DNA from 3 places in the Bradyrhizobium commune genome. Region 1 is predicted to be linked to each of the others. Evidence: predicted binding sites of a transcription regulator. Region 1 holds the regulator's gene; each other region holds the start of a gene.
The links. The regulator LexA, encoded in region 1, represses DNA repair genes until DNA is damaged. The targets are predictions, from matches to a motif close to TGTTCNNNNTGTGTTCNG.
Positions count from the first base shown of each region.

Region 2: a site for LexA is predicted at 2,042-2,059, ahead of IC761_RS26315 (DUF3072 domain-containing protein). Genes of this name have one in related genera too.
Region 3: a site for LexA is predicted at 2,781-2,798, ahead of uvrA (excinuclease ABC subunit UvrA). Genes of this name have one in related genera too.

Region 1 covers NZ_CP061379.1:3,604,657-3,608,775, reverse strand. The annotation lists gene IC761_RS16980 (HAD-IA family hydrolase) at 1-102, shown strand, start outside; gene IC761_RS16975 (hypothetical protein) at 243-458, shown strand; gene IC761_RS16970 (molybdopterin molybdotransferase MoeA) at 795-2,006, shown strand; gene lexA (transcriptional repressor LexA) at 2,183-2,884, shown strand; gene IC761_RS16960 (hypothetical protein) at 3,060-3,266, shown strand; gene IC761_RS16955 (hypothetical protein) at 3,462-3,896, shown strand; gene IC761_RS16950 (ComEC/Rec2 family competence protein) at 3,904-4,119, opposite strand, start outside.
Region 2 covers NZ_CP061379.1:5,593,463-5,597,581, reverse strand. The annotation lists gene IC761_RS26330 (Do family serine endopeptidase) at 1-834, shown strand, start outside; gene IC761_RS26325 (hypothetical protein) at 1,108-1,470, shown strand; gene IC761_RS26320 (DUF6496 domain-containing protein) at 1,483-1,740, opposite strand; gene IC761_RS26315 (DUF3072 domain-containing protein) at 1,811-2,005, opposite strand; gene IC761_RS26310 (hypothetical protein) at 2,121-2,342, shown strand; gene IC761_RS26305 (hypothetical protein) at 2,393-2,578, shown strand; gene IC761_RS26300 (hypothetical protein) at 2,639-2,839, shown strand; gene IC761_RS26295 (hypothetical protein) at 2,899-3,141, opposite strand; gene IC761_RS26290 (hypothetical protein) at 3,237-3,428, opposite strand; gene IC761_RS26285 (hypothetical protein) at 3,618-3,869, shown strand; gene IC761_RS26280 (HWE histidine kinase domain-containing protein) at 3,866-4,119, opposite strand, start outside.
Region 3 covers NZ_CP061379.1:3,713,055-3,717,173, forward strand. The annotation lists gene uvrA (excinuclease ABC subunit UvrA) at 1-2,685, opposite strand, end outside; gene IC761_RS17490 (outer membrane protein) at 2,995-3,753, opposite strand; gene IC761_RS17495 (outer membrane protein) at 3,909-4,119, opposite strand, start outside.

The DNA of each region.
Region 1 (4,119 bases):
CTCGCCGAGAATATCGAAGGCGCCCGCGCCCGCGGACTGACCGCAGTGCATGTGATCTCGCCCCACGATGTCGGCCATGCGCTGAAGGCGCTCGGGATCTAACCACCCGGTTCGCGGAACATTTTCATTCCGGGAATGAGGAACCAAAACACTTTGTGCATTTTCATACAGAGTTCCGGGAACGGAATGCCCTGTTCCGGACTCTAAGAGTCCGTTGGGTAATCTACATCGGACGTATCAAAGTGTTGGGCAAAACCTACCTCACCAGGCAGGCCTCCCTGCTGGTCAAATTCGCCAAAACCACCTCGGATTCCGAGCTTTCCGCCAAGCTGATGAGCAAGGCGGCCGACTTGAAATCGCAGGCCGATCCGATGCCCGACAGGGATCAGGGTCCCAGGGCGCCCGATGTCGCGGAAGACGGAGCCCCGAAAAGCGGAAATCCGATAACGCCCTCGTGATGCCCCGCGCCGTTAGTCCTCTGCAGGTTCCGCGCCAGCCTTCAGCCGGGCACTCGGCTGCTTCTCGGCCGATGGTGGCGGCGCGAACGATGTCGGCGACTGTGTAGGCACGGGCCCGCAGCCGGTAGCACCGGTGCCGAGATTGGCGGATAATCCGAACAGCCGCCACTGGCCGCTCACGGGTGCCAACAGCAATTCGAAATTGACTTGGGGAAATTGACCTGGGTCGGCACTGACGGAAAGACTCCTGCCGGCGGCCGCCCCTTTTGCCTCAGCCCCTCCGCTCAGCTAGAACCTTGCCGACCAAGTTTCTTCGATTTGTAGCGGGAGTTCACCGTGGCCCTCATGCCGGTTTCCGATGCGCTTGCTGCCGTGCTCGCGGGCGCGGAGCCATTGCCTGAGGAGACGATCGCGCTCGACGATGCCTTTCATCGCGTGCTTGCGCGCGATGTTGCTTCAAAGCGCACGCAGCCGCCGCAGGCGATGTCGGCGATGGACGGCTATGCCGTGCGTGCAAGCGATGCGGCAGCGATCGATTCGCAGCTCACCGTGATCGGAGAGGTCGCGGCTGGCCGGCCGTTCGCGGGAACCGTCCGCGCCGGCGAAGCGGTGCGGATCTTCACCGGCGGCGTCGTTCCCGATGGTACCGACGCTGTCGTGATCCAGGAGGACACCGTCACTGACGGCAAACGCATCACGGTCAAGGAGGCCGCCGTCACCGGGCGGCACATCCGCCCCGCCGGAATCGACTTTCGCGAGGGCGACGTGCTGTTGCGCAAGGGCGCCCGGTTGACCGAGCGCGATCTCGCGCTCGCCGCCGGCATGAATCATCCAAACCTCGCTGTCCGCCGCCAGCCGAAGGTCGCGATCCTCGCGACCGGCGACGAGCTGGTGCGGCCGGGCACCACGCCCGGCCCCGGCCAGATCGTCTATTCCAATGGCTACGCCCTGCACGCGCTCGCCCGCCGCGAGGGTGCCGACACCGTCGACCTCGGGGTCGCCGCCGACACCCTGGAGGCGACCACCGCCGGCATCCGCCGCGCGCGCGAGAGCGGCGCCGACATCCTGATCACCACGGGTGGCGCTTCCGTCGGCGACCACGATCTGGTCCAGCACGCGCTCAAGGCCGAGGGCGTCGCAATGGCGTTCTGGAAGATCGCGATGCGGCCGGGCAAGCCGATGATGCACGGCCGGCTCGGCGCGATGCGCGTGATCGGCCTGCCCGGCAATCCCGTGTCGTCCTACGTTTGCGGTTTCCTGTTCATGGTGCCGCTGATTCGCGCGCTGTCGGGCCGCTCCGTGATTCACCACCGCCGCGAGCACGCCGTGCTCGGCCGCGATGTCGGCGCCAATGACCAGCGCGAGGATTATCTCCGCGCGCGTCTGGTAGAGCGTGACGACGGCACGCTGATCGCCCTCCCCGTCGATCATCAGGATTCCTCGCTGCTGGCGAATCTCGCTGCGGCACAGGCACTTCTCGTGCGCGCGCCATTCGCGCCGAAAGCCGAGGCAGGCTCGCCTTGCGCGATACTGCGCCTGCCGCTCTGAAAGCCCGCGCCACACGCGATCCGCCAACTTTGCGGCGTTCACGCTAAATTAAGCAGTTGCGGAACACATATCGAACATATAGTGTCCGTTCATGATTTGTTTCGAGCATCTAGCGGCTTAATGCCGAACTGAACGTCTCGGAATCGAACGACATCAACCGGGGGATTTTGGTCGAGATGCTAACGCGCAAACAATACGAGCTTCTGCGGTTCATCAGCGAGCGGCTGAAGGAAAGCGGCGTGCCGCCCTCCTTCGACGAGATGAAGGACGCGCTCGACCTGCGCTCCAAATCGGGTATCCACCGCCTCATCACCGCGCTCGAGGAGCGCGGCTTCATCCGGCGCCTGCCCAACCGCGCCCGCGCCATCGAGGTGATCAAGCTGCCCGAGCTCCAGGCCGCCGCCGGTAGCCGCCGCGGCTTCACGCCGAGCGTGATCGAGGGCAACCTCGGCAAGGTGCGCACGACCTCCAGCCCGCCGGCAGACGACGGCGAGCGTCCCGTTGCGGTCCCCGTGATGGGCCGCATCGCGGCCGGCACGCCGATCGAGGCGTTGCAGACCCGCAGCCACACCATCAGCGTGCCGCCGGACATGCTCGGCTCGGGCGAGCATTACGCGCTCGAGGTGCGCGGCGATTCCATGGTCGAGGCCGGCATCCTCGACGGCGACATGGCGCTGATCCAGCGCAACGAGACTGCCGACACCGGTGACATCGTGGTGGCGCTGATCGACGACGAGGAAGCAACCCTGAAGCGCTTCCGCCGCCGTGGCGCTTCGATTGCGCTCGAGCCCGCCAACGCCGCCTATGAGGTCCGCATCCTGCCGCCCAACCGCGTGAAGATTCAGGGCAAGCTCATCGGGCTTTACCGCAAATACTGAGAATGCTGCGGTTGGCAACTGCGCATTAACGATTGGAGCGGACGATTGTCCGCTTCGGCTGGATAGTCTTTCTGGTTTTGCACAGATTATCCGGCCACCCCTTCAGCGCTACATCCCCGGCACACCGCACGAAGCACTCCTTGCTTCGCGGATTTGAAAGGCCGAGGAGACAACCATGCGCAAGATCGTTCTGAGCACAGTCACGATGGCGTTGATCGCAGCATCGGCGCCGCAAGTTTTCGCCGCCCAGTCGCAGCGCCATGCCCGCAAGGCACCGGAGACGACGACCAGCGAACAATTCCGCAATGCCCGCAATGCGGTCGAGCAACCGTCGCAGCCTGCCTGGCAATATTCGGGCTGGTCGGCGCCCGCTGGCCGCTAACTTACTCGCATCGCAGAATGCAGGTGAACAGGCTTTGTTCCTCGCGGATTCGAAAAAGATAATGTGATCGGAGCTTGCGGACCCGCAGCCGCAGATTCGCCCACAACCAAGCAGACGCTTGCAGGCTTCCACTCTGATAGGGGCCTGCGCCTCAGAAGAGGCGCGGGTGCTCTATCCTGATTGAGGAGCACCCCGATGTGTGACTACAGCCTGCACGCCGTCGCGACGCGGCCCGCCCAGATCGGCGAGACGATCGTCACGACAACCTTCCGCGGCACCTCGACGCGCGGCTTCGCTTCCGAAGCCGACATGTCCGTCGCGGTCTGCCTGCTGCCGGGAACGGAGCTCGCCTTCGCCGACAACGTCCGCTACGACAATCGCTGGATCTGGACGCGCACCATCAACTCCCGCGTCGGCAAGTTCGGCAGGATCGATCCGCACATTCCCGATCGCCATCACGATGCGATCGAATTCCCCGACGGCAAGTACGTGCTCGTGACACAGCTCGTCGAAGGTCAGCGCGCAACCGTGCTGCAATTGCCGGTGACCCAGCCGGTCGGCGAGCGTGAGCACGTGCCGCAGACCATCGCCGACAGGCAACCGATCATCACCCGCCTGCCGATCGGCTGAGAAGATTTCAGTCTTCGGCCTGCAGGTCGGACTCCGATGGCGTTGCGTCCTTGGAGCGCGGAGCCGCCGACCGTGGCATGAGGGTCAGTTCGGAATCCCCATCGCCGGCCGCCGCCGGCGACCAGGGACGGTCTGTGCCCCTCGCCTTCACAGCCTGAACCGCAAAGCCGTCGCCGCGCCGCGTCAGCGCCAATGCGCCTTGCCGTGCAAGATGCGGCCGGTC
Region 2 (4,119 bases), 2.0 Mb from region 1:
AACGGGCCCTATGACGACTTCATCCAGATCGATGCTCCCATCAACAAGGGTAATTCCGGCGGTCCGGCCTTCGACATGAACGGCAATGTGATCGGTGTGAACACCGCGATCTTCTCGCCCTCGGGCGGCTCGGTCGGCATCGGCTTCGACATTCCGTCCACGACCGCGAAGCTCGTGGTCGCGCAGCTGAAGGACAAGGGCGCAGTGACGCGCGGCTGGCTGGGCGTGCAGGTGCAGCCGGTGACGGCTGACATCGCCGACAGCCTCGGCCTGAAAGAGGCGCGTGGTGCGATCGTCGACAATCCGCAAGCGGATAGCCCGGCGGCCAAGGCCGGCATCGAGGCGGGTGACGTCATCACCGCCGTCAACGGCAACGCGGTGAAGGACTCCCGCGACCTCGCCCGCACCATCGCGACTCTGGCCCCGGGCACGTCGGTGAAGCTCGACGTCTTCCACAAGGGCGAGAGCAAGACGGTGACCTTGGCGCTGGGTGAGCTGCCGAACGAGCGGCAGGCACAAGGAAACGGCAAGTCCGACGACGGCAAGGTGCAGCCGGGCACGCCGCGCCTTGGCCTCAGCCTGGCGCCGGCCGGCGACGTCCAGGGCGCAGGCCAGAAGGGCGTCGTGGTCACCGAGGTCGATCCGCAGGGACCAGCCGCGCAGCGCGGCATCCAGACCGGCGACGTCATCCTCAATGTCGGCGGCAAGCCGGTCGCCAATGTCGGCGACGTCCGCTCTGAGCTCGCACAGGCCAAATCGTCCGGCAAGAACAGCGTGTTGTTGCAGGTGAAGAGCGCCGAGGCGACCCGGTTCGTCGCGGTGCCGCTGGCCTAAGCCCGAACTGGTCGACGCAAATCCAAAAGGCGGCCTGCGGGCCGCCTTTTTCGTTCTCACCTGCGAGATACCCACAGGCTGGCGATAACATTCGCGTTAACGGCAGCAATGATGACGGGTTCGTCCGAAAAAGCCGCGTTCGCTGGCCAGACTCAGGAGTAGCGTATTGCGCTTTGGCGGCAATGAAGACGCCAAGGTGAATCGCCGAGTGGAACTTCGGACGTCCGGCCGCCTTGTGGAACCGGCCGGTGGTTCGCATTGATCGGTGCCGACATGGATCGATTGAAGCTCTCGCTGAGGTGCGCGCTGCTCGTGGCGCCGTTCGTTCTGTCGACCGGAAGCGCCTTGGGGCGCGATGACGGCCGCTACGCCGACTCGCCGCTGAAGCCCTGGTTCGACAGCCTGCGCAGTCATCTCGGTCCGTGCTGCTCGGATGCGGATGGCGTGGCTGTGGCCGATCCCGATTGGGAATCGTTCAAAGGGCATTACCGGGTGCGGCTCGATGGCCAGTGGGTCGAAGTCCCCGATGATGCCGTCATCACTGAGCCGAACCGTGCCGGCCGCACCATGGTCTGGCCGGTCAAGACTGCGTTTGGCATTTCGATCCGCTGCTTCATGCCGGGCAGCATGATCTGACGCCGGCCAATGTCACCGCTTGGCGGATTTGCGCGCCGACCTCTTCTTGGCAGACTTCTTGGCCGTCGTCCGTTTCGACGCCGGGACCTTCTTGCCCTTCTTGCGTGCCTCTGACAGGCCGATCGCGATCGCCTGCTTGCGGCTTTTCACGCGTCCGCCACGGCCGCCGGGGCCGCTTTTCGCCGTACCCTTCTTGTAGCGCCGCATCTCGCGCGCGACATCGTCGCCGGCGCTAGACGAATAGCGGCGCTTCGTTGCCTTGCGTGCCATCAACTCTCTCCCTTGGCCCGGGGAGAGAACCGGATGACGCAGGCAACGTTCCTGATTGCGCGGCACGCGCTCAGAACGAATTCGCCAGCTCAATCTCCGCCTCGAGCACCTGGATGCGGTGCGCCGCTTCAGTGAAGGATAGATCCCGATCGTACTGCGCGGGCTGGTAAGCCTCCTCGCTCAGCCGTTTCAGCTTCAACCCCTGCGCACGGGTCATCTGCTCCATCAGGAAAACCTTGGCGTCGTATTTACCCTGAACCTGCATGTCCGCTCTCCATCCTGGAATCGTGACTTGACTATATGTTCTTATTTTGTTCTAACAAGCCATGGACAACAGAATTAATGAAATCCGACGTAAAGTCAGTGCCTTGAGGCTGGAGATGGCCTCCATCGAGGCAGCTGTGCGCGACCTCGTCAATCGCGACCGCGACTGCACCGAAAAGGCCCTGGCGCAGATCGATCTGCGCCGGAAAATCAACCTGCTGATTGGCGAGTGGAAGGCGGCCGGCGGTGGCGACGTGCTGCCGGATGTCCGCGACCGGGTTCGTCTGCGTCCGCTGAAGAGCGAGAGCAGGCCGGCACGCCTGGCGGTGCGCCGCTGAGACATCCTCCCTTGGGAGTTTTGCTCCGCTGAGAGGTTTGGAGGCGCGCGGTGGAGGACGACCCGGACAGCTACCGGATCCTGAAACTGCGCGCCGAGCTCCTCGAGCTTGGCTCCGCGATCCGCCAATTGCAGCGAGCGGGCCTCGACGACGCTGCGGCCCAGCTCCTGATCGCGCGCAAGCGGGCGCAGCTCGACCATCTCGTGAAGACGAATTCCGCAGGCAGCAAGCCTTAACATCACTGACATCCGACGCAGCTAAAGCGGTCGCACAACGCGACATGCCGGAGCTCGTGAATGCCGGATGCCGAAATGACTGCCCTGCTGCGGGCGGTGCTTGATGAAGTCTGTGCCGGCATTCCCTGGTCGGAGGTGACGACGCGCGAGCGTGTTGCCGAGAAACTGCGCGAAGCGGCACGAACGGGGCGCTGCTCGGTCGACGATCTGAAGCGGGCCGGCCGGGAGGCCCTGACCCGCGCGCCGACCATGTGGCCTTGACCGCGCAGCAATGCAAAAGGCCCCGCCGGTCGCGGGGCCCTTCGGGAACTGCAGCGAGCCTACTTGGTGTTGCTCGTGGCGCCCTTGTTGTTCGACATGGTGCCGCCCTGATCGGAGCCGGGGCCAGAACCACCCTGGCCCGAGGCATCGCTGCCCTTGGACTTGGTGTTGGCGCCCGTCGTCTGCGAAGACGAGGTCGAGGAGTCGTGCTTCGCCTTGTGCGATTTGGCCTGCGCGGCAAACGGCGCGGCTGTGAGGCTGGTTGCTAGCATCACGGCGAGAGCGAGCTTGGTCGTCTTCATGCGTGGGAACTCCCTGAGTTGAATTGACGCAGGCAGCCAACCGCCGTTGGCCGCGGGAGTTCCGAACAAAGCGCCGCATGTACATCACGCGGGCTTCAAGATTCCTTGTCCTCGTTGAGGATGAACACAACGCCCGTAAGCGCTGCACCGATCGCAAATGTCGTCACCAGCGAGACCACAAAGACGAAGACCGCCCCGCTTTCGCCATGGTTCACCAATTCCGCGATCGCAGGATTGGCCAGAATGAGCGTGAGCGTGAAGGCAAGACCAAGCGCTGCGCCCATCATTGCCTGCGTCATTAGCCTGATGAGGCCGGCGGAAGAGATCAGGCTTGGAGATTTTTTTGGCGACTTTCTCGCACGCATGGAACCGCCCCTCGATGTTGCATGAAACGCGGCCGGTGATTGCAGGTTCCATCCGCTATGAACGATTTGTCACGGTGGGCTTCATTCGAGGTTCATGCGGATCTTGCGAGGATGAACACCAACAACACGGGAACATTCGATATGGGCAAGGTTGTCTTTCTCTATCGCTCGCTGGCCTATCGCAATGCAGCGGCCGACATGCTGCGCAAGGCCCGCAAGCTGCCGCGCGGCGCGGAGCGTAGCGCGGCCCGCCGTTACGCCACCGCGCTGCGCGATCTCGCACGAACGGAAGCGTGGCTCGAAGGTCGCGTCGCTGACGAACCTCGACCGACGCACCGACTAAAAGTAGCCGCGTCGCGTTAACCCGACGCGCGCTGGAGCTCAGGCGGGGCGCCGGCGTCGAACTTGTCCTGCGCTGCCGACGTGGCCGCGCTCTTGCGCGTCAACGGCACCTCGAGGCGGCACAACAGGCCTTCGGCACGCCAATCGAACTGCGCCTGTCCGCCGAGCTGGGATTCGACGCTCGCCAGCAGGCTTCGCGTGCCGAAGCCGCGCGATTTCGGCGTCCTGACGAGCGGACCGCCGGATTCCTCCCATGTCAGCGTCAGAAGGT
Region 3 (4,119 bases), 110 kb from region 1:
GGTCGGCTCGTCCAGGATGTAGAGCGTGCGGCCGGTGGCGCGCTTTGACAGCTCCTTGGCGAGCTTGACGCGCTGGGCTTCGCCGCCCGACAGGGTCGTCGCTTGCTGGCCGACATGGATGTAGTCCAAGCCGACACGGTGCAGGGTCTGAAAAGTCTCGCGCACGCGCGGCACCGCCTTGAAGAACTCGGCGGCTTCCTCGACGGTCATGTCGAGCACGTCGGCGATGCTCTTGCCTTTGAAAAGAACCTCAAGCGTCTCGCGGTTGTAGCGCTTGCCCTTGCAGACGTCGCAGGTGACGTAGACGTCGGGCAGGAAGTGCATCTCGATCTTGATGACGCCGTCGCCCTGGCAGGCCTCGCAGCGGCCGCCCTTGACGTTGAAGGAGAAGCGGCCGGGCTCGTAGCCGCGCGCCTTGGCCTCGGGGAGGCCTGCAAACCATTCGCGGATCGGCGTGAAGGCGCCGGTATAGGTCGCGGGGTTCGAGCGCGGGGTGCGGCCGATCGGCGACTGGTCGATGTCGATAATCTTGTCGATGTGCTCGAGGCCCTCGATGCGGTCGTGCGGGGCGGCGCCTTCGCTGGCGTTGTTCAGCTTGCGGGCGATGGCGCGGTAGAGCGTGTCGATCAGCAGCGTCGACTTGCCGCCGCCGGAGACGCCGGTGACGCAGGTGAACAGGCCGAGCGGAATTTCGGCCGTGACGTTCTTGAGGTTATTGCCGCGCGCGTTGACCACCTTGATGGTGCGGCGATGGTTCGGCGGCCGCCGCTCCGGCACCTCGACCTCGAGCTCGCCGGTCAGGTATTTGCCGGTCAGCGATTTCGGATTGCGCATGATCTCGTCGGGCGTGCCTTCGGCGACGATGTGGCCGCCATGCATGCCGGCGCCGGGGCCGATGTCGAGCACGTAATCGGCGAGACGAATGGCGTCCTCGTCATGCTCGACCACGACCACGGTATTGCCGAGGTCGCGCAACCGCTTCAGCGTGTCGAGCAGGCGGGCATTGTCGCGCTGGTGCAGGCCGATCGAGGGCTCGTCCAGCACGTAGAGCACGCCCGTCAACCCCGAGCCGATCTGCGAGGCGAGGCGGATGCGCTGGCTCTCGCCGCCGGACAGCGTGCCGGAGGAGCGGGAGAGGGTGAGGTAGTTGAGGCCGACGTCGAGCAGGAAGGTGAGGCGCTCGCGGATTTCTTTCAGGATGCGGCCGGCGATCTCGTTCTGCTGGCTGTTCAGCGCCTCCGGCACGGTCGAAAACCACTCGCCGGCGCCCTTCACCGACAGCTCCGAGATCTCGCCGATGTGCTTGCCGCCGATCTTGACGCAGAGCGCCTCGGGCTTGAGCCGGAAACCGTTGCAGCTGCCGCAGGGCACGTCGTGGAAATACTTTGCCAGCTCCTCGCGCGCCCACTCGCTCTCGGTCTCACGGTAGCGGCGGTTGATGTTGGTGATGACGCCTTCGAACGGCTTCTTGGTGTCGTAGGAACGGACGCCGTCCTCATAGGAGAACTTGATCTCCTCCTCGCCGGAGCCATGCAGGATCGCGTTCTGCGTCTTCTTCGGCAGATCCTTCCATTTGGTGGTCAGTGTGAACTTGTAGTGCTTGCCGAGCGCCGTCAGCGTCTGTGTGTAGTAGGGCGACGACGATTTGGCCCAGGGCGCAATCGCGCCCTTGCCGATTGCCATCTCCTTGTCGGGGATGACGAGATCTTCATCGACATGCTGCTCGACGCCGAGGCCGCCGCAGGCGGGGCAGGCGCCATAGGGGTTGTTGAACGAGAACAGGCGCGGCTCGATCTCCGGGATGGTGAAGCCGGAGACGGGGCAGGCGAACTTTTCCGAGAACAGGATGCGCTCGGGCCCGCTCTTGTCGTGGATCTTTGCGGTCTTCTTTTTCTCCTCGACCGGCGCCGCAGCAGGGGCATCGGCGAACTCGACCACCGCAAGGCCCTCGGCGAGCTTCAGCGCGGTCTCAAAGCTTTCGGCGAGGCGCTGGCCGATGTCGGCGCGCACCACGATGCGGTCGACGACGACGTCGATGTCATGCGGGAATTTCTTGTCGAGCGCCGGCGCTTCAGCGAGCTCATGGAAGGTGCCGTCGATCTTGACGCGCTGAAAGCCTTTCTTAAGCCATTCGGCGAGCTCCTTGCGGTACTCGCCCTTGCGGCCGCGCACGACGGGGGCGAGCAGATAGAGGCGGGTGCCCTCGGGCAGCGCCAGCACGCGGTCGACCATCTGCGAGACGGTCTGGCTCTCGATCGGAAGTCCCGTGGCGGGCGAATAGGGAACGCCGACGCGGGCCCAGAGCAGGCGCATATAATCGTAGATCTCGGTGACGGTGCCGACGGTGGAGCGCGGGTTCTTCGAGGTCGTCTTCTGCTCGATCGAGATCGCCGGCGACAGGCCGTCGATCTGGTCGACGTCGGGCTTCTGCATCATCTCCAGGAACTGGCGCGCATAGGCCGAGAGCGATTCGACGTAGCGGCGCTGGCCTTCGGCGTAGATGGTGTCGAAGGCGAGCGAGGATTTGCCGGAGCCGGACAGGCCGGTGAACACCACGAGCTTGTCGCGGGGAATCTCGACGTCGATGTTCTTGAGGTTGTGCTCGCGCGCGCCACGGATCGTAATTGCGCGCAGGCTGGATCCCGCGTTCTGCTGCTGGCGCTTGGCCTTGATCACTTCATCCATCCGCTGGTCCTCAAGGAATCCCAAGGGCGCGCGATCGCGCCAATGGTGAAGGCGCGCTTCGCCCGGAACCGGGAACGGCGCCGATGGGGTTGCCAGCGAACGTAGGAAGAACGGGCGCGGATTTCCAGTGGGACTTGCGAATCGTCAACGGATTGTTGGCGCGCTGGCGGCATCTGGCAGGAGAGGCGCGCGGAACAGCCGAAGGGCCGGCACCAGGCCGGCCCTTCGTTCGCTTGTGGATGCGGATCTGGGGGCAATCCGCACGCGAGCAGGACCTGGAGGAGTCCTTTGGAAACGGTCTTTGGGCGATCAGTATTTGGCGACGACCGGGCCGCCCCAGCGGTAGCTGACGCGGATCAACCCGATATCGACGTCCTGGCCGAATTTCTCGGTGCGCACGGGTGGGAGCAGGCTCGGGCTTGCGAGGTCGCCGCCGTGATGTCCGAGGAACAGATGGTCGTATTCACCGCCGACCGACCAGTTCTCGGCAAAGGCGTATTCCACGCCGAAGCCGGCGCTGTAGCCCCAGCGGGTCTGGGTGAGATTGTTGGACACCACGCCAACACCCGGAATGAACTCGTCGTATTTGGCGTGCGCGACGGCCGCGCCCGTCTTGCCGTAGAACAGCAGGCCGTTCACGGTGTAGCCGAGCTGGCCGGTGAACAGACCGAAGCTGTCGATCTTGGTGCGGTTGTTGATGGGAGGCACAATGAGGCTGACATTGTTGCCCTTGAAGTCGGCCCAGTTGCCCTCGGCCTCCGCGCCGAGCACCCAGTGTCCCTTCTGCCAGCGATAGCCAAGCTGGGCACCGACCGTGCCGCCGCTCGCGTTGTGACAGCCTTCGCCGACGGGCGGGTCGATGGCAACGCCACCGGCAGCTGTGATGCTCCAGCAGGAATGGGCGAGGCCGCCGCCGCCATTGATGCCGGCATAGACGCCGGTCCAGTCGAAGGCGAGCACGGGCGCCACAACCGGCGCCTTGCCGTAGAGCGGAAGATCGGCGGCATCGGCCGGCGCCGCCGCGCCGAGTGCGAACAAGCCGACCGCGGCCAGCGCCCATCTCTTCATTGCAAATCCCCAACTCGCCGAACCATTGGTGGGCGCGATTCGCGCCTCACGACTCAATGACGGTCCGGCGCAGGCGTCAGCGAAAACAAAAAGGCCGGCGCGAGGCCGGCCTTTCGTAACGCGATGGCGTTGGAGACGAAGCTCAGTACTACAGCTCAGTACTTGGCAACGATCGGGCCGCCGAAGTGATAGTTCACGCCGACCTGCACGGTGTGGAAGTTGAGCGTGCCGGACGCCAGGGGAACGCCGAGGTTCGAGAAGTAGTTCTCGCTGCCGAGGCTGCGATAGAGGTACTCGCCCTTGATCGACCACTGCGGAGCGATGAACGCTTCGACGCCCGCACCGACGGTCCAGCCGGAGTGCCAC